Regions from separate parts of the Shewanella livingstonensis genome, predicted to be linked through region 2. Evidence: riboswitches for the same ligand, from Rfam matches in the RefSeq annotation. Region 2 holds a riboswitch; each other region holds the start of a gene.

Region 1 (4,591 bases), 1.2 Mb from region 2:
TATTAGTATTGTGACACCAGAAGCAACGCGCCCCACGGTTATGACCTTCTGGCGCGCCGTTATTTCCATGGCAAGTTGCACAATAATTAGGTTGGGGATAATCAAATCCATCAGCACTGTTTGTTGGCCAGCTTTGCCCACCATGGCCTAGCGGATCCTTTTTATCATTGTGACATTCAGTACAATCGGCTATTTTCCAACCAAAATGAGTCTGGTCGAGAATTTTAGCATTACCTACTTGTGTTTCACTCGTTGCTGCGGGGAGGTATCTTAATGTCCCTGTACCTGTTACATCTGCAGTTGGGTACATGTCGAAATCACCTAGGCTATCGAGTGTCGTATGCTGGAGTTCATCTTTTGCAATATAGACATCAATTTTATGATCTTTGTGTAAATCCACATCAATAGAGTTACGCTGTTCAAACTTAAATGATACTAATTGAAGATATTCCCAAGGGTATGTCATTATTCTTGAGTCATAAGTGAACTCATTGTTTACCGCTCCAGTTCCGTTAAAAGTTTGCCATTCTTTTGCGCAAACAGCTGGATTGATTGGGTCCATACCTGATGCCGGCGAAGAGCCATCTCGATTAAAATTACACGCAGGCGGTGTATATGTGAAATCACCTGCAGTCGCAAGTTCACCACGTGATGGAGATGTAGCGGTCCAGCCACCATAAGGGCCAGTCCATTGGTCATACATCATTGCAAAATGTTCTACTACAGCCCCAGAACTCATGGTTGCCCACCAAGTAAACCTAATGTCTGCGTCAATTTGTTTTGCAACAGACAACCAGGCATCCATTTCAGTCATAACTCCCTCTTGGAATACATCAGAGCGAAGATTAAAAGGGTGTACTTCTACATTTTGAGCAACTACCTGCAGTTCACCTGTAAAAGAATTAATATGAAATACTTTTGGAATAATGTATTTCCCATCATCAGCCGCTAGACGATCCTGTTCTTGCTGCCACACCCAATGTCGTCTATTGGTCATCTCATCAGTGAATGGTAAGAATCTAATTTTCATCTCTCGTTTCAACCAAAATTGGTCGATGCGGTCATAACTCGTTTCAAACGATCGGTTTCCATATTGTCTATTTTGACCAATTGATGGGAATATTGAAAAATGCCAGTTTTCACTATTAAAGTGTTCACCGTCATTTTCATCAAACAGGCCATCACCGTTAGCATCCCAAGAAATTTTGTATTCAAACGTATTATATTGTGAATCTTTATAAGAGGTTATATCACCTTCCCAGCGCATATCAGCACGGGTACCCACAATAAAACGAAGCAAATCAAACGGACTATAGTGACCTGGTTTAAAGATATCAGGTCTTGCAGTGCCCGCGCCAAGCCCATCGGGGTTAGTTGCAAGATAATCAATCATAGCTTGTGTATTTTGGGTGTAAGCAGGTCCCGTTTCTTTATTAACAATGCCTGCTAGTGCTGCATCGTTGAAAGCAACTCTGCCATCACCATTTATATCTCGAGAACTGTCACCAGTTGCTTGAAGATACAGGCCTGTGCCAACCCATTTGGTGGTATTGTCTTCAAGTCGGCCAATATTAACCCCAACATTTCCTCTTAATTCAAACCCTTTAATATCGAAATAAGGAGTTTCAATGTAATTCCAGGCTTCGTTAACGACTTTTGAGTCCGCAGGCGTTTCGGTAACGATTGGCTGTGGTGCATCGACCACAGTTTTGTCTTCTGAACCACAGCCCCATAAACTCACCATCAATAAGCTTATCAGTGTTTTATTATATAATTTCATCATACATACCTATTTATTATGTTTAAGTCTTAAACACATTTTTTTGCACAAGTATGGTGAGGTTAAGTTGATTAGTGTTCAGTGTTGTTTTCTGTAAAAAAAGCCGCGTGAGTTGTCAAATTATGAAGTGTGTCACTTAATTGTTTGAATTTCGTTTGACGTCTAGAGGATATTCAAACCCTTTAGCAACAATTGGGTATTGATTATAGAGCCAGAAATTCTTCGTGCCAGAAAAATGATTTGATGAAGATAGACCTAGATTTTCACATAAAAGTCAGTCAAAAACCTTCAAAAGTACTGTAAGAAATCACACACTTTATTTGAAAAAAATGTATCTGTGATCTTGCTCCTAGGCGAATAATAAAACTGGGGGTAACTTGCTTGGCATGTAGAGGTGGACAGTAATATAAACAATATATAACTAGTTCATGGGAATGCGGTGAGATACCGCGGCTGTGCCTGCAACTGTAATCAGAGCAACATATTAATACCACTGGTCGACGATCGGGAAGGAATATGTTTAGACGCTGAGAGCCAGGAGACCGACCTCTATTAGACTTTGACTCAAGCGGGTTTCTTGAGCAGACGACCAAGTATAATAGTGTCGGCAATTAGGGTGTATTTAACACTAGGCTTCACTCTCACTCGGTTTTATCTGTTGTGATCAGAATAAGATGAAACAACCTCTATTTTGATTATCTCCCCCAAAGGGAGCATTCCCGCGCTTTTAACTTTTTTCTAAGGAAAAACCATGCAGTTAAAAACGCGCTTATCTATTGTTGCCTTAATGTGTGCAGCAAGTTTCCAGGTAGCCTCACAAGAAATGGATGACGTTATGGTGGTCACTGCTGATCGCTTTGACGCTTCCCCTGAACAACGTCTTGCCGTCGTCAATACCATTGAGCGGACAGAAATAGCACAGATTAATCCTAAATCTGTGGTTGATTTATTAGAACAATTACCCGGTGTGAGTGTTACCCGTACCGGTGGTGCGGGTCAAACCGCTAGTGTGAGTATTCGTGGTGCTAATTCAGATCATGTCTTGGTGCTTGTAGATGGTGCCCGTATTAGTTCAGCAACCCTAGGTAGCGCTAGTTTTAATGGCCTATCACCAGAACAAATAGAACGTATTGAAGTGGTAAAAGGCCCGAGGGCGTCTATATGGGGCAGCGATGCCATTGGTGGGGTTATCCAAATATTTACTCGTAAATATGCACAAGACGAAGGCTTTGTTGGTGCTGAATTAGGTAGCGATAATTATTCTCGCTACAGCGCTGGCGGCGGCATTTCACATGGTGATGGATTAACCAGTGTGACCGTGTCAAAAGAGCAAAGTGATGGTTTTGATGCTAAGCGTGACGCTGAGACTGATGATGATGGATATGACAGACTGAGCGTGGGTCTTAATGGATTACAAAATATTACCGATCAATGGTTAATCAGCTGGAATGGTCAATATTCTTCAGGAAACTCTGAATACGACAGTTCTTGGGGCGGTAATGAAGCTGATTTTGATAATTACTACGTTAACGCAGCAGCGCAATACCAGTCAGATGCCTGGGAATCTAAGTTGTTAATTGGTCAGAGCCAAGATTCAAATGAAAATTTCCGTAATGGCGTTGAGGGCAAGTCGTTATACGAAACAACGCGTGACCAAGTGAGTTGGATAAACCAGTTTACAGTAAACGACATGCTGACGTTTAATGCGGGTGCTGATTACATCTCCGAAGAAGTAGACGGCTATTACGCCCAAAATGAACGTGATATAACAGCGGTTTTTGCTCTTGCTCGAGTTGATATTAATCAATGGTTACTTGAAGGCGTAGTTCGTTACGACGATGTCGAAAATATTGACAGTGAAACATCGTTCAATCTCAGTGCGGGTTATCGATTTGATGATAATTGGCGCATGAGTTTGGGCTATGGAACTGGTTTTAAAGCACCTACTTTTAATGACTTATACTGGCCCAATTCTGGTAACCCAGATCTTACGTCAGAAACCTCTACCAATGTCGACTTAACACTAAGTTACACAAACGAAGATTATAATGCTTATGTCAGTGTATTTGATACAGAAGTCGATGATCTTATTAACTGGGTGAACACGGGTGAAAAAGATCAAAATGATTGGGATATTTATCGTCCTGAAAATGTTGATGAAGCCTCAATTAAAGGTGCTGAATTTGGTGTTAACTTTACGGTTAATGGCCTACAGCACACACTGAGTTATACCTACCTAGATACTGAAAATAAACTCACTAATGTAGAGCTAGAAGGCCGAAGTGAACATGAGGCTGACTTTTCTCTCGCCTACCCAATCGCGGATTGGGATTTAAGACTTGATTACCATTATCAAGGCAAGCGTAAAGATGGCGCCGAATACAACGATGCTTACCATAAAGTGGATGCAAGTATTGGTTACACATTGGCGCAAAACTGGCAGTTTCGGTTAAAGGCAAACAACCTATTTGACGAAGATATTATATCAAATGCTGATTACTACGGCCCCGGTGCACAGTGGTATTTAAGTGTGAGTTATAACAAATTCTAAGGTTACCAATTGAATGTGTTAATCCTGATTAAAAGGTTAACACATTCTTTTTCCCCAAAGGTTTGCTAACGCGAGGTTAAGATGAACTGCCAATACGATAGCCATCACCACAGAACTCAATATTCTCACGTAACAGTGAAAGATGTTTGCTGGTCAACAGATAAAAAGTCGGTGCTTGATAAGGTATCATTTACGGTAAATAAAGGTGAATTCATTGGTATTCTTGGTCCAAACGGCGTGGGTAAGTCAACCTTATTACG
Region 2 (4,591 bases):
ACGGCGCTGGGGCGCGAACAAATGCAGCGCGCCTTTACTTGCGTGCCGCAACCCATAAGCCAGCTATTTAGTTCGCCTTTAATACGTTGTCACCAGTTTGCACAGGCTTTGTCGCAACAGTTATCGGTACCGTTGCAAGTTTTACCAACCTTACAAGAGGTCAATTTTGGCGTGTGGGATGGCCAAGCATTTGATGAGATTTATCATGCAAGCCCAAGCCAATTTGATGCTTATTGGCAGGATCCATGGAAGGTTGAAAACACCCCCGAGAAGGGCGAAAGTGTGGTCGATTTTGCTGAGCGGGTGCAGCAGGGGTTAATGACAGTTGTCGACAGTTTGCAGCAAGTGTTGAATGAGGCAGATGAATCAATTCCTCAGGCATTGGTGGTAACTCATGGTGGTGTAATGAGATGTATTATGGGATATGTGCTTAATGCAGGCCAATGTAGCGGATTATTTGCTAACCTAGCGATCCCCTATGCTGCTATTATGGCGCTCGATGTTTATTGGCCTGACGGTGTTGATAATATTGATAGTTTTCAACCTGAGGTTGTGAATAATAAGGCCGCTAACGTGAGTTTTACACTACATTGGCCTAAGGCTTGATGATAATAAAACGGTGTTATAGCGTTATAAATTGAAGCATCGTCGCCTCGCCTATAATGTTATCGCTATTAGGCTATTATTTGCGTCATAATCATTGCACCGTCGTCGTTGCTTTATGACCATTTATCTAAGATATTATTTTAAATCCATTGTTTAAGATTATTATTTTAAAATTATAGCTTTAGGTTTGTAGTATTAAAACTGTCGTTTCAAGCTCGTAGTTTCAAGCTCGTAGTTTCAAGCTCGTAGTTTCAAGCTCGTAGTTTCAAAATCATAGCTTCAAAATTATAGTTTCAAAATCATAGTGCCTTTCAAGGTATTGGGAATTGGGATAAGCCCAAACTGTACCCGCAACTGTAAATGGACCTATTACCTATTGGTGCATAAGTCAGATACCAGCTTTGAATCGCCTCAATATCCATGCCTAAGCGGGTGACTTAGGGGAGTTATTAAATAGATGTATGTGTTAATTAATGAGACATGGCGAGGTAACTTACATGTCTGAATCTGTGTTAGATGTAAATCATCTTTTTTGGCAAGTTGATAATAAAACGATTCTGGCTGATATTCATTTCAGCCTACCTAAAGGGCAAATGCTAGGCTTAATTGGCCCTAATGGTGCGGGTAAGTCGAGCCTATTACGTTGTTTATATCGTTATATTGTGCCGACTAGCGGCGATATTGATATTTTTTCTCAATCTATCAGCGAGTTTTCATCTAAGTTACTAGCGCAAAATATTGCGGTGGTGCAACAAGATACGCCGCATTATTTTGACATGACAACCGAACAGTTAGTCACTATGGGACTAACACCGCATAAAGGCTTATTTGATCCTAATACTGCCCAAGATCGAGAGCGTGTATTAAGTGCATTGACCAAAGTAGGCTTGTATGAAAAAGCGCAACAACAATATGAACTGTTATCTGGCGGTGAGAAGCAACGTGCACTTATCGCTCGCGCTATTGTGCAGCAGCCGCATATTCTTATTTTAGATGAACCTACCAATCATTTAGATATTCGTTATCAAATTCAAATTCTTGAACTGGTTAAGTCATTAGGCATTAGCGTTATTGCGTCTATACATGATCTAAACTTAGCCAGCGCAATGTGCGACAAGTTATTACTACTCGACCAGGGACGTTTAATTGCAAAAGGCACCCCAACAGAGGTGTTAACCGAGCGGCAAATTAGCGAGGTGTTTGGCGTGTGCTGCGACATCAATGTGCATCCACAGCATGGTAAACCGTTAATCAGTTATTTTTATGGCTACCAAGCAAGCCAAAAAGGGTGTCCTAATAATGATTGATGCATCCCAACGCCGATATTATGTTTGCTTTAGTTTGTTAGTGTTTGCCACCCTACTTACGCCTATTTTTGCCGCGAGTTTTGGTGCCGCTAATATTCATCTTAATGACGTATTGATGATATTTAATACTTTATTAGGTGGCGACATGGCGAGTGCTATTAATGGCAGTGACCATGCGATTAAGTTAACTGAGCGAATTGTGCTTGAATTACGTTTACCGCGGATTTTATTGGCCTTTGTGGCTGGTGCAGGGTTGTCTATTGCTGGCAGTGTATTGCAAACCGTGACCCGTAATCCGTTAGCCGATCCTTATTTATTTGGTATTAGTTCTGGGGCGTCATTTGGCGCTGTGGTCGTAGTGTCATTATTCAGTCAAACCGGTTTGTTTGCCGATATATTTTCTGGGGGACTAGCCATAGCCCCTAGTTTTACTGCTCAACCTTGGTGGTCTTGGTCGACGTTAAGCATACCTATTGGGGCGTTTATTGGTGCCAGTTTGTCGGTATTAATTGTATTTGTTTTGTCGGGTCCTGGTCGAAGTAGCCAGGTTGAACGCATGTTGTTGTCTGGTGTGGCCACCTCATTTTTGTTCGGCGCACTGACCAGTTTATTACTGTATTTCTCTAGTCCGCAGGCCGCGGCGTCAGTATTATTTTGGAGCTTGGGTAGCTTTGCTAAAGCCAGTTGGTCTAATTTACTGTTACCCAGTGTTACTGTGGTTATTAGTTTATTGATTATGTTGGCGTTTAGACGGCAAATTATGGCGCTGCAAGCGGGCGACGAAACCGCTCACACCTTAGGGATTAACGTTGCTAAGTTGCGTTTAAGTATGTTGTTACTGTGTTCACTTATCACCGCGATGTTGGTGGCAACTTGTGGTGGTATTGGTTTTGTGGGATTGATGATCCCGCACACTGTTAGGCTATTGTTTTCTGGACGTCAGCCGATGATCTTAACTGCGATGTTGGGTGGATTATTTATGGTGTGGATTGACGTGATAGCGCGATGTATTTTATTTAACCAAGAATTACCGGTTGGTATTATTACTGCAGCATTAGGCAGTGTGTTTTTCTTGTTTATTTTACGTCAACGCCGTTAATTGCATAAGCATAGTGATGCGCACTTTTATACGCATTATGTTGATATTTCTTCGCCCGAGTTATTGGAGTGGTAATGTTTGTAATAGAAGCCGTTAACCCAGATGTTGATAGCATCATTGAGCATAAGATTAATCAAAAAACTAAACCGCTGGGAGCTTTAGGGCAACTAGAATCATTGGCATTACAGATTGCTCGAGTGCAGTATAGTGGTAATCAACAGCGGTTAAGCACACCACTGCACATCAATAAACCGACCATGCTGGTGTTTGCTGCCGACCACGGTATTGCCGCTTACGGAGTGTCGATTGCACCGAGTGAAGTGACTACCCAAATGGTGCATAACTTTGTTCAAGGCGGTGCAGCCATTAATGTTTTTTGTCGCCAAGTTGGGTTTGAGTTAGAAATAATTGATTGCGGCATATTACAAGCGCTTAGTGGCCAAACCAACGTTATAAATCAGCGCTTAGGCGCTGGCACTAACGCAATGCATTTAACGGCTGCAATGGGGCTTGAACAAGTAGCCCAAGGGTTTGAGTTTGCTCGCCAATTGGTTAGCCGTCATGTGGATGAGGGTTGCAACCTGATTGCCTTAGGCGAAATGGGGATTGGCAATACTTCAGCCGCGACTGCGGTAATGTCAGCTATGCTCAATATTGATGTTGAGTTATGTGTTGGTAGAGGCACTGGAATTGATGATGCAACGCTGAAAATTAAAAGCCAATTAATTAATCAAGCACTTGAATTACATCAACATGAGTTAATTTCTCCTGAGGCTATTTTGGCTCACGTGGGCGGTTTTGAAATAGTACAAATGACCGGGGCGATTTTGGCGGCTGCGGAACAAAAAATATTAGTGATGATAGATGGTTTTATCGCTACTGCTGCAGCATTAGTTGCGGTAACATTATCCCCACAATCAAGAGACTATTTAATCTTTGCTCATGAGTCGCAAGAGCAGGGACATAAGCTTCTGTTACAACAGCTACAAGCTACACCATTGTTGTCGCTGGGATTAAGACTTGGAGAAGGCACTGGCGCTGCGTTAGCGTTACCGTTAATTCAAGCTGCAATTAATTTTTACAATCAAATGGCCAGTTTCGATGATGCTGGTGTTAATAATGTGGTTTAAGGGTACAACATGTCTGGCGAGATAAAGTGGTTGCGGCAGTTAAATTTATTTTTTGTGGCGATGAGTTTTTTTACTCGGATCCCAGTTCCATCGTGGGTAGTAATAGACAATGACAAACTAAACAAAGCCAGCCGTTATTTTGGCTTGGTCGGTTTAGTGATTGGGTTAATTTGTGCATTAGTGTTTTGGTTAGCTCAGCTGATTTTACCGGCAAGTATTGCTATTTTACTGTCGATGGTGGCCGGTGTATTAATCACTGGAGCATTTCATGAAGACGGTTTAGCCGACACAGCTGACGGTTTTGGTGGCGGTTGGACGGTAGAAGATAAACTGCGGATCATGAAAGATTCGCGTTTGGGCAGTTATGGTGCTTTAGCATTGGGTTTGGTGTTATTACTAAAGTGGCAATTGTTAGTCGAGTTAGCGTTATACAGCCCAATGGCTGCAGT
Region 3 (4,591 bases), 1.3 Mb from region 2:
CCAGTTCAGCTACTGTGAATGTTCGGCAACGTTCATCGACGCCACCTAGCGCCTCACAGACATGGATCTGCCAGTGTGTTTCGGCAAACGTTAATAAATGAGCGGCTACAACCTGAGGGGAATTAACACCATCGGTTAATAGTGCAAATTCATCAGCTTGCTGTAATTTTGCAACGAGTCCAGTTAATGAACGGCCATGAACTGACAACATGGTCAATTGTTGGCTTGACCATCCATAACGGGCACAAGCAAGTTGTACACTTGATAGTGATGGAATAATGTCTACGTCGACATTTGCTTTCGCAGCAGCTTTTAGCAATAACTGACCAATTCCGAAAAACAAAGGATCACCAGATGCGAGCACACAAACATCTTGACGGCTGGCAAGCTCAACGACTTGGGTAATGAAACCAGAAAGAGGCGAAGTCATTGCAAGCTTCTGACCTGTGTATTGCGGAACAAATGCTAAATGGCGCTCGCTCCCAGCTAAAACTTCAGCTTCAGAAATTGCATTCATTGCACGACTGGTTAGGCTTAAACAGCCATCATCGCCAATACCGACTAAACGTAATTGACCTCTCATTTAGCTGCCTCGACTAATAATGCATGAATACTAGAAACAACGAGAGGACTGCCACCTTTTCTGCCCAAAGAGGCTATATAGTCAACTTGGTTTTGATCTACGAGTAATTGTTTAGACTCAACGGCTTTAACAAAACCGACTGGAATACCAATAATGAGTGCAGGTTTTATTTCACCCGCTTGGATCATGGTAAGCACCTCTAGTAATGCAGTTGGCGCATTACCCACACCAATAATTGCGCCGTCGAGCAAGCCTTGATCTCGTGCATATCGCATAGACTCTATTGCTCTTGTAGAACCACTTGCCTTAGCACGTTCAATCACGGTTTCGTTGCTAATAAAACAATAAGCCTGGTTACCAAATACGGCTTTGCGTTGGGCGCTTAGCCCTGCGGTAATCATGGTAACGTCGGAAATAATATTACAACCATTTTTCAATGCGTTAACGCCTGTTTCCACCGCTTTATCACTAAATTGATATAATGTTGCAAATTCAAAATCACCACTGGTATGAATGGCTCTTCTCACCACATTCCACTCACCGTCAGAAAAGTGGTGACCACCGTGAAACGTCTGTATTTCATGATCGATAATAGAAAAAGAATCATTTTCTATTTGGCGGCCTTGTGTCGTCATCTGTGACATAGCTGTCATTGTTTTTCTCCCAGAGTCACGCGTGCGATTGTTGCGCCGTTAAAGTCAACCAGGCGCAAACTAAATTGATATGAATGATGTGCATAAGCTATGCAGTGTTTTGCAGCAACTAAACAAATTTGTTCAAAGAAGGCATCAGGTAACGGCGGTTTCATTTGCAGGAGATGCCGCCCTGTTAAAGCATGACGAATAGCATCTACATCTTGTTCTTTACACATAGTGGCGGCGATGTCTGCAAGATGGTTGAAATTAATTGCCCTACCACTGACATGGGTCAACATATTTCCTGCGGTTAACTTGCACAACTTACCTATCATGGTGACAAGTTCTACATGTTTCATTTCGTAACGGGCAGCCGCTCGTAGCCCCACACCACTAAAATCACCCACTTGAACGAAGGCTAATTCTGGTTGTTGAGGAAAATATTCCATGGCAGCTTTTTCGGTACGGCTGCCGGTGGTGAGATACACAGTGTCTAGACCTTGTGCTTTGGCAACCATGATATTTTGTCTAATAGAAGCGGAATACGCAGAGGTTGAATAAGGGAAAACGGTTCCACGAGTACCTAATATTGAAATGCCACCAATGAGTCCTAATCGTTTTGCAATCGATTCTTCTGCCATCTTTTCGCCATTAGGCACTGATATTTCTACTCTTGCGCCACCTTGACTATATTTTGCAAGTAAGGGTAATAGATGTTCTCGGATCATCTTACGGGGCACAGGATTAATTGCAGGTTCGCCCACAGCAAGTTCTAAGCCGGGTAAAGTTACAGTGGCCACGCCATTTCCTGCGACAAATGTTATACCGGGTTTGTCGGTTAAACTGACTGTTGTTGTGATATGTGCTTTGTCGGTACAGTCTGGGTCATCACCGGCATCTTTGATGACATAACAAGTGACTTGTTGAGGAGTCTGTAAGATTGTCTGCAAATTGAACGTGACTTGTTCAGTTGTTGGTAAGGTAATTTGAATAGTTGATATAGATTCATTTGTGAGTAATTGAGATAATGCGCCTAAAGAAGCTGCAGTTGCGCAGGCACCTGTAGTATAGCCTTTTCGCAATTCCTTGCGATTTCGACTTTTCTTTATCTTTGTCACTTGCGAAGGAAAATCAGCTTCCATCGGTGAGTTTTTTGACGTTATATCCACAATTAACCCTAAAATTGAGTCTTTATAAAACTCAAGCAATTCATCGAATATTGAGTACTGAATCAAGGGCTGTTATCACTGAGGTATAAACTCACTAGGAACGCCCGCCCAGTTTTTATCATGATGGTTAAAGTGGGTATCCTGGCTCAAGATTATACTGAATCTCACCTTCCCAGCTTGCGCCAGTGGTATTGAGTTCAGCTGCGTATTTATCTACGCTTTATCTTTTACAGTTGCGGGTACAGTCCAGAAATTTCATCTGGTTCCCCTAACTCTTATAGGTATTATTAAACGATGGAATTACCGATGTGATTATCGATGTAAATATCGCTTTAATAACCTAATAGAGTCGCCTTAAGGCGCCTTAACTAAGATTAATTTTAGGGACTAATTGCTGGCAAAACAGTGTGAGAAATATCAGTAATTTAGATTGTTAAACCAAGTTGTGATCTATAACCGTCTACAGATCACATCAAAACTTATGATTTGTTAAATTGACGATTTAATTCTGCAGCAATATAAAAAGATTGGCTATTGGCTCTAGAGTAGGATAATTGTTCAACTTGTATAAACTTGCTCGGTAACATCTTATATAATTGGCGTGTTTCAGGTGGTTGTGGATTGGGGTTCATTGGACCTATTTGATAAAGGTAATAATCAGGCTGGCTAACGAGCACAGATTCCACATTAAATTTAATCAGCTTACGAGTCGAAGGAGCCATTAATTCTCCGCCCGCAGAGTGAATAATATCACTGACAATATTGCCTTTACCCGCTATGGTCAGGGGCATTTGAGTGACTTCGTAAATTACAGAAGGTTTTTTGACCAGAGGCTTAATTTTTTGCAGTACTTGAGTTAATGTAGTGACTAACTCATTAGCTTGATTTGGGCAATCGAGTAAGGTGCCAAGATGATGAATTTGCTCTAACACAGCATTTAAGGTTACAGGATTATAAATGACTGTTTTTGCGCCTAATAAAGACGCCATCTCATCACTAAAAAAGCGAGTCGAATCGATAATGATTAAATCGGGATTTAATGATTTAATCAATTCAATATTCGGCTTTATATGGCTACCTATTTTAAGTGCATCTTTAAAATCGTCATTATTACGAGTAACCCCAACGACTTTATGCTGCTGTTGCAACTGAATAAATAAGTCTCCAGCTGCAGGGGCAAGTAACACCACTCTTTCGTAGGCATAATTGTTAGTGGAAAAAGCTAAAGCTGCGATTATCAATAGAAACCGAAACATCATATACCTCAGATAATAATTCAGCGCTGACATCAGCGCGGTTAACGTCATAAAGTAATCGACCATTTTTGAAAAAAACAAACCGGTCGAAATGGTGTAATGCCAAATTAATATCGTGCACCGAAGTAATTACACTGGCATTAAGCTTGGTTAAATGTGCAAATATATCCAGCGTATGCCGAACATCTAAACTAGAGTTAGGTTCGTCTAAATAAATAATTGGCGTGTTCTGATTCAAGACCCTTGCAAGCATCACTCGACGTTTCTCACCCCCAGACAACTCGGCGTAACTTCGTTCGGCATAATGGCGAATGTCGAGCAAGTCTAACAATGCTAATGTTCGGGCATCATCTTGTGCACTAAACTCGCCTAACCTATTTTGGGCATAACACCCCAAACGAACAACCTCAAAGACAGTAAAAGGAAATGAAATCTCAGAAAATTGTGCTAACAATGAAAATGTCTTTGCTCGTGCAGGAAAAGATAACTGGCTTAATGCCATATCCCCATAAACAATACTGCCAGACTCAGGTTCAAGTAAACCCGTTAACAATCCTAATAATGTACTCTTTCCGCAGCCGTTTTCGCCCATAAGTGCGACCTTTTCACCGGATTTAATCATTAAATTGTCTACCGATAAACTAAAGTCACCACGTTGATAAATGAGGTTGTTAACTTTTATATTAACCATTCCAAAAATGCTCCCGACGAGATTGCAAAAGATAGAAAAAGAACATGCCTCCAAGCACTGCGGTCACAATGCCGACAGGAAGCTCTGCGCCACCCGGTATAACCACTCGTGAGAATGCATCTGACAAGACCAGTAACCCACTGCCCAATACAGACGAGTAGAAAATGTTGTGCCTCATATCACTTCCAAACAAACTTCTTGAAATATGTGGCACAATTAAGCCTACAAAGCCGATAATGCCCGAAAAACTCACCGCA
Region 4 (4,591 bases), 1.3 Mb from region 2:
ACAACTTTTGGAATGGCACCAGTTATTATCAGCAAATGACGGCTTACTGGTTGTTGATGAGGCGTTTGCTGATATTGATAATAACAGTAGTCTTAGCCATTTATGTCCAAAAAACAATCTCATTATATTAAGGTCTATTGGTAAATTTTTCGGTCTAGCAGGCATTCGAGTTGGGTTCGTTATCGCCAATACTCCAATCCTACATCGTTTAGCTGCAGAGATAGGGCCGTGGATTATAGCTGGGCCCTCTCGTGAAGTGACTAAGCAAGCACTTGAAGATAGCGGTTGGCATAAATTTCAATGTGCCAGACTCAAAAAAAGTACTGAGAGACTTGCAGTGTTATTAACTAAGATTGCTACAAATCAAATACAAGACCCTCACGATCTGTCTGGAAATACTGAAAGGTGGCGGATTTCTGGTTCTAGTCTGTTTCAGACTTTGTACTTACCCAATGCAAAAGAAGTCCATGATAACTTATGTAAAGAGGCTGTTTTTGTCAGATTAACAGATGAAGAAGATGCGTTAAGGTTTGGTTTACCACTGAATGAAGATCAATGGCTCAGGTTAGAAAGTGTACTGCCAAAAGTATTAACTCTTAAATAATATAAATATCTCGAATAACGGCATAATTCAGCAAAAAAGTGCCATCAATTATATTGATGGCACTTTTTAATTTCTATCACTTACTAAAATTTAGTTTAATTGGATACCTAAATCATTTGCGGCATCATTAGCATGTTGTATAAATATAGCCTGTACAGCAGGCTTTTCTCCTAACCCTTCGAGTACAGTGTTAACGTTTATTCCAAGTGTCGTTAACACCGTTTTCCATGAATCTTTTTCATCGCCAGCCATATCGTTGTTGGCGTGATCGCCTGCAACAATCATTAATGGACGTAACATTATACTGGTTACATGTTGTGATTCTATTTGCATAACGATGTTATTTAAATCAGGAAAACCTTCAACTAACCCCACAAAAGTTTTAACTTGGGGATACATTTTGTTCATCTCTATTTCGAACTCTTTGTACAAACCCGTTGATAAATGTTCGTTACCGTGGCCCATATATACCAGAGCTCTATTTTGTAATTTTGCTTGAGCAACATCGTCTTTGAGAGCTATTGCAAGAGAATGTATATCTTGATGGTAAGGATATTTAACGCCCCAAGTACCAAGTAACGGACGCCCAAGAGCAAGACGTTTAAAAGGTTTAAATTTGGGTTTTATTGTTTCAATATCTGCAAGGGCATCGACAATGGCTTTAGTGTCCATGTACTCTTCACCATGTGTTAAATGGGTAGGCTGTACAACAATATTACTAAAGCCTAAGTCTTGTAAATCAGCGAGAGTACCAAGAACATTTTTTACATTATATAAGGTTGCGGGTACATTCTGATGTTCTGCAATATAGGTTTTATCTGTTGCTCTTTTGTGCCATTTTTTTCTGATAAAATTAGAGGTAAACGCAAGTCTGACTTCTGTATTTGGATACCTGGTTTGCATTGACGATTTTATATCAAGTAGCGATGCAAGAGTCGAATCATAAGTGGTACCAAAAGCGGCTATAACGATAGCGTTTTGGGGTTTGTTATCCATATTTTTTTCCGCTGCGTAACTATTAGAGATGAGTAAAGTTGAACCAATAATGACAGCAAATACCTTATTAAATCGTTTCATATGTGGTCCTTATATTGTAAATCAATAGAACTTAATAAGCCTGTTCGGCTTCCAGCATGAATTAACTGACAATAGATGATCAGCGGGTATTTCGACGTGGTCACTCTACTTATTTAGAAGTATTGAATGCAATATTAATTGTTATTGTTTATGCCATAGGGCTCAAGTATTTATTTATTAATATGAGAAGTAATGTGCAAAAATGGTTCTTTATTAAAATTAGTGTTAATAATCTCATATTTTATCAATATTTTGTGTGATATGAGTTTTAATGAAACAGTTAATAACCCCATAATCAATATTTTTTTTACACAGTTAAATAACGCATTACTCCCTAATCTCTACAGGCTCAGGCTGAGAAGGTGCATGAAATTAAATTCATTAATAATTGCTAAAATAACAGCTCAGTTTTTAACAGATATGAGTTGATATTTAAAGGTCGTGGGGGAAGGTCGAAATCAAATTGGTTATGGCGGGATTTCCGGGAAACAGGTCAATATCCATTTAAGGTACACTACTTAAGGGAGAATATATAGAGATTGGGTCATTGTCCAATACGGTTTAGATCACAGAACCATAACCTTGCTAAAAAAGCTGTTAATTATCACAGTGCTTTACTCATTATATCTCAATACACTTGCGAAGTTGATTTGCCATTTGGCCAGATTGTTGAATGAGTCTTAATATTTAATACTCATTCAACCCTAATTTGAGGGGGAACCAGATGTTATTTCTGGGCTGTACCCGCAACTGTAACTGTTTACCTTTATGTACCTAGATTTATATTATAAATGAGTCGTATACATAGAGACAAATCAGAAGCCAGAGAACCCTAATCAACAAAAAAGCTGAATATCGGGCGGGCCTATCCGAATCACAGTTCAGGTAAGATTGGTATTATTATGTTAATTTATAAAGACATATCCTTAATACCACCTTTACTGGGAAAGAAGTATACCTTTTCTTCTTCAGCAAAATTTAACGTTCTTGGCCGGAACATCAGTTTTAGGATTTCTTCTTTTTGAAGAATAATTAAAATTTATGCCAGTAAATAATGTTATGTCAACTTCAGAAGTGCCTTTATCAATCAATACTCCTGTATTAGAAGGTAAAAGTTTACATCGAAGTTTTGGAAAACGAAAAGCTGTAGATAATGCAAGTTTTTGCATTAATCGTGGAGATATATGCGCTTTCTTAGGGCCTAATGGTGCGGGTAAAACAACGTTAATTAAGATGTTAACAGGCCTAATCTCCCCCGATTCTGGTGATATTTTATATGATGGTCATGCACATAGTACTGATCGACTAGCATTAAAACAGTTAATTGGCGTTGTTCCGCAACATAATAATATTGATCGAGAATTAACCCCCGTAGAAAACCTTACCGTACACGGTTTGTTGTATAAAATGCGTGGCAAAGCACTCACACATAGAATTAACGAAAGTTTAGCCTTCGCCGAACTTGAAGAACACCGAGATATCCCTTCAGAGAAATTATCAGGCGGAATGAAACGTAAGCTCGTCATAGCTCGTGCGCTTATGCACAATCCTAAAATTCTATTCCTTGACGAACCAACGGTAGGACTCGACCCTCATAGCCGACGTAAAATGTGGGATTTTTTATCCAAAATAAATAAAGAATTCGACTGTACCATTTTCCTCACCACTCATTATATAGAAGAAGCTGAAAGAATGGCCAGTAGGGTCATTTTTATCGATCGTGGCAAAATTATTGCAGACAGTAATGTAGAAACATTAAAGCAAGATTTAGGTTCTCATGTACTTGAAGTAGGGCAAGATCGTCGACAAGAGTTTTTTGCCAGCCGTGGGCATGCCATGAACCGATTAGCCGAATTAGCTGAAACAGTGAGTATCAGACAGACAACCCTTGAAGATGCCTTTTTACAAATGACAGGACAAAGGTTGGTTAAAAATGCTTAGTGGAGTTGTAGGGATTTATTACCGTGAAACCATGGTGCTTAGAAAGAAACTGTTGCGGGTTGTTATGGCTGCAGCCGTTCCACCTTTTCTTTATTTAATGGCATTTGGTTACGGTGTCGGAGAGGGAACATCTGTTAACGGGGTTGATTACTTAACATTTTTATTTCCAGGCTTACTCGCCATGGCCAGTATGAATCAAAGTTATAATATTGCGACTGAGATCAATATTAGTCGCTTTTACCTGAAAATTTTTGAAGAGTTTTTATTAGCACCGAATCAACGCTGGCAGGTTGTGGCAGCCCAAGTGTTATACGGAATGACACGAGGATTAATTCCTGTTGGCGTTATCATCTGTTATAGCGTGATATGTGGGGTGAGTTTACATTATTCGCTCGGTTTTGTGATTGCACTGTTAATGCACCTTATTGCATTCTCTTTAATGGGATTTATTGTTGCTTTAAAAATGCGTAACCACCGTGACCAAGCATCAATGACCGCATTTATTATTACCCCTATGATGTTTTTATCTGGCACATTTTTCCCTGTCGATCAGATGCCAACGATTATTCAAGTTGTGGCCGCTATATCACCACTGACTTACAGTGCTGATTTAATACGTACTGCATTACTTAATAGTGGTGATTTTAATTTTATGTCGTTAATCATCCTTATTGGTTTTAATTTAGTCTTATGTGCTGCAGCGCTTCATATCGCCGAGCGAGTAGAAACATGAAAATAATCTGTTTGGCCTGCCTAGTGATATTAAGCTTGATCGCAACACTAGTGGGTCCACATTGGATTAATCCATTTCATATGTCGGGTTTGGATGGCGACATCCTGACTCAGTTACGTGTACCAAGAGTACTTTTTGCCGCTGTCATAGGAGCAATGCTTGGGATCAGTGGCAGCATCTATCAACTAACGTTAAAGAATCCATTGGCTGATAGTTTTACTACCGGTGCCGCATCG

The links. Region 2 has a riboswitch for cobalamin ahead of EGC82_RS06025 (ABC transporter ATP-binding protein). Riboswitches for the same ligand answer to the same signal wherever they lie in the genome.
Region 1: another riboswitch for cobalamin. It lies ahead of EGC82_RS11260 (TonB-dependent receptor domain-containing protein); the one in region 2 lies ahead of EGC82_RS06025 (ABC transporter ATP-binding protein).
Region 3: another riboswitch for cobalamin. It lies ahead of EGC82_RS11365 (cobalt-precorrin-5B (C(1))-methyltransferase); the one in region 2 lies ahead of EGC82_RS06025 (ABC transporter ATP-binding protein).
Region 4: another riboswitch for cobalamin. It lies ahead of EGC82_RS11340 (ABC transporter ATP-binding protein); the one in region 2 lies ahead of EGC82_RS06025 (ABC transporter ATP-binding protein).

Annotation. Positions count from the first base shown of each region.
Region 1 is NZ_CP034015.1:2,628,053-2,632,643, forward strand. Features, by position in the region: gene EGC82_RS11255 (hypothetical protein) at 1-1,780, opposite strand, end outside; cobalamin riboswitch at 2,156-2,345, shown strand; gene EGC82_RS11260 (TonB-dependent receptor domain-containing protein) at 2,532-4,331, shown strand; gene EGC82_RS11265 (ABC transporter ATP-binding protein) at 4,413-4,591, shown strand, end outside.
Region 2 is NZ_CP034015.1:1,393,125-1,397,715, forward strand. Features, by position in the region: gene EGC82_RS06020 (histidine phosphatase family protein) at 1-606, shown strand, start outside; cobalamin riboswitch at 904-1,024, shown strand; gene EGC82_RS06025 (ABC transporter ATP-binding protein) at 1,104-1,913, shown strand; gene EGC82_RS06030 (FecCD family ABC transporter permease) at 1,906-3,012, shown strand; gene cobT (nicotinate-nucleotide--dimethylbenzimidazole phosphoribosyltransferase) at 3,087-4,142, shown strand; gene EGC82_RS06040 (adenosylcobinamide-GDP ribazoletransferase) at 4,152-4,591, shown strand, end outside.
Region 3 is NZ_CP034015.1:2,650,001-2,654,591, reverse strand. Features, by position in the region: gene cbiE (precorrin-6y C5,15-methyltransferase (decarboxylating) subunit CbiE) at 1-583, opposite strand, end outside; gene EGC82_RS11370 (precorrin-8X methylmutase) at 580-1,236, opposite strand; gene EGC82_RS11365 (cobalt-precorrin-5B (C(1))-methyltransferase) at 1,233-2,387, opposite strand; cobalamin riboswitch at 2,502-2,679, opposite strand; gene EGC82_RS11360 (ABC transporter substrate-binding protein) at 2,867-3,646, opposite strand; gene EGC82_RS11355 (ABC transporter ATP-binding protein) at 3,597-4,334, opposite strand; gene EGC82_RS11350 (FecCD family ABC transporter permease) at 4,327-4,591, opposite strand, start outside.
Region 4 is NZ_CP034015.1:2,644,964-2,649,554, forward strand. Features, by position in the region: gene EGC82_RS11330 (threonine-phosphate decarboxylase) at 1-604, shown strand, start outside; gene EGC82_RS11335 (sirohydrochlorin cobaltochelatase) at 695-1,681, opposite strand; cobalamin riboswitch at 2,360-2,528, shown strand; gene EGC82_RS11340 (ABC transporter ATP-binding protein) at 2,741-3,622, shown strand; gene EGC82_RS11345 (ABC transporter permease) at 3,615-4,355, shown strand; gene EGC82_RS11350 (FecCD family ABC transporter permease) at 4,352-4,591, shown strand, end outside.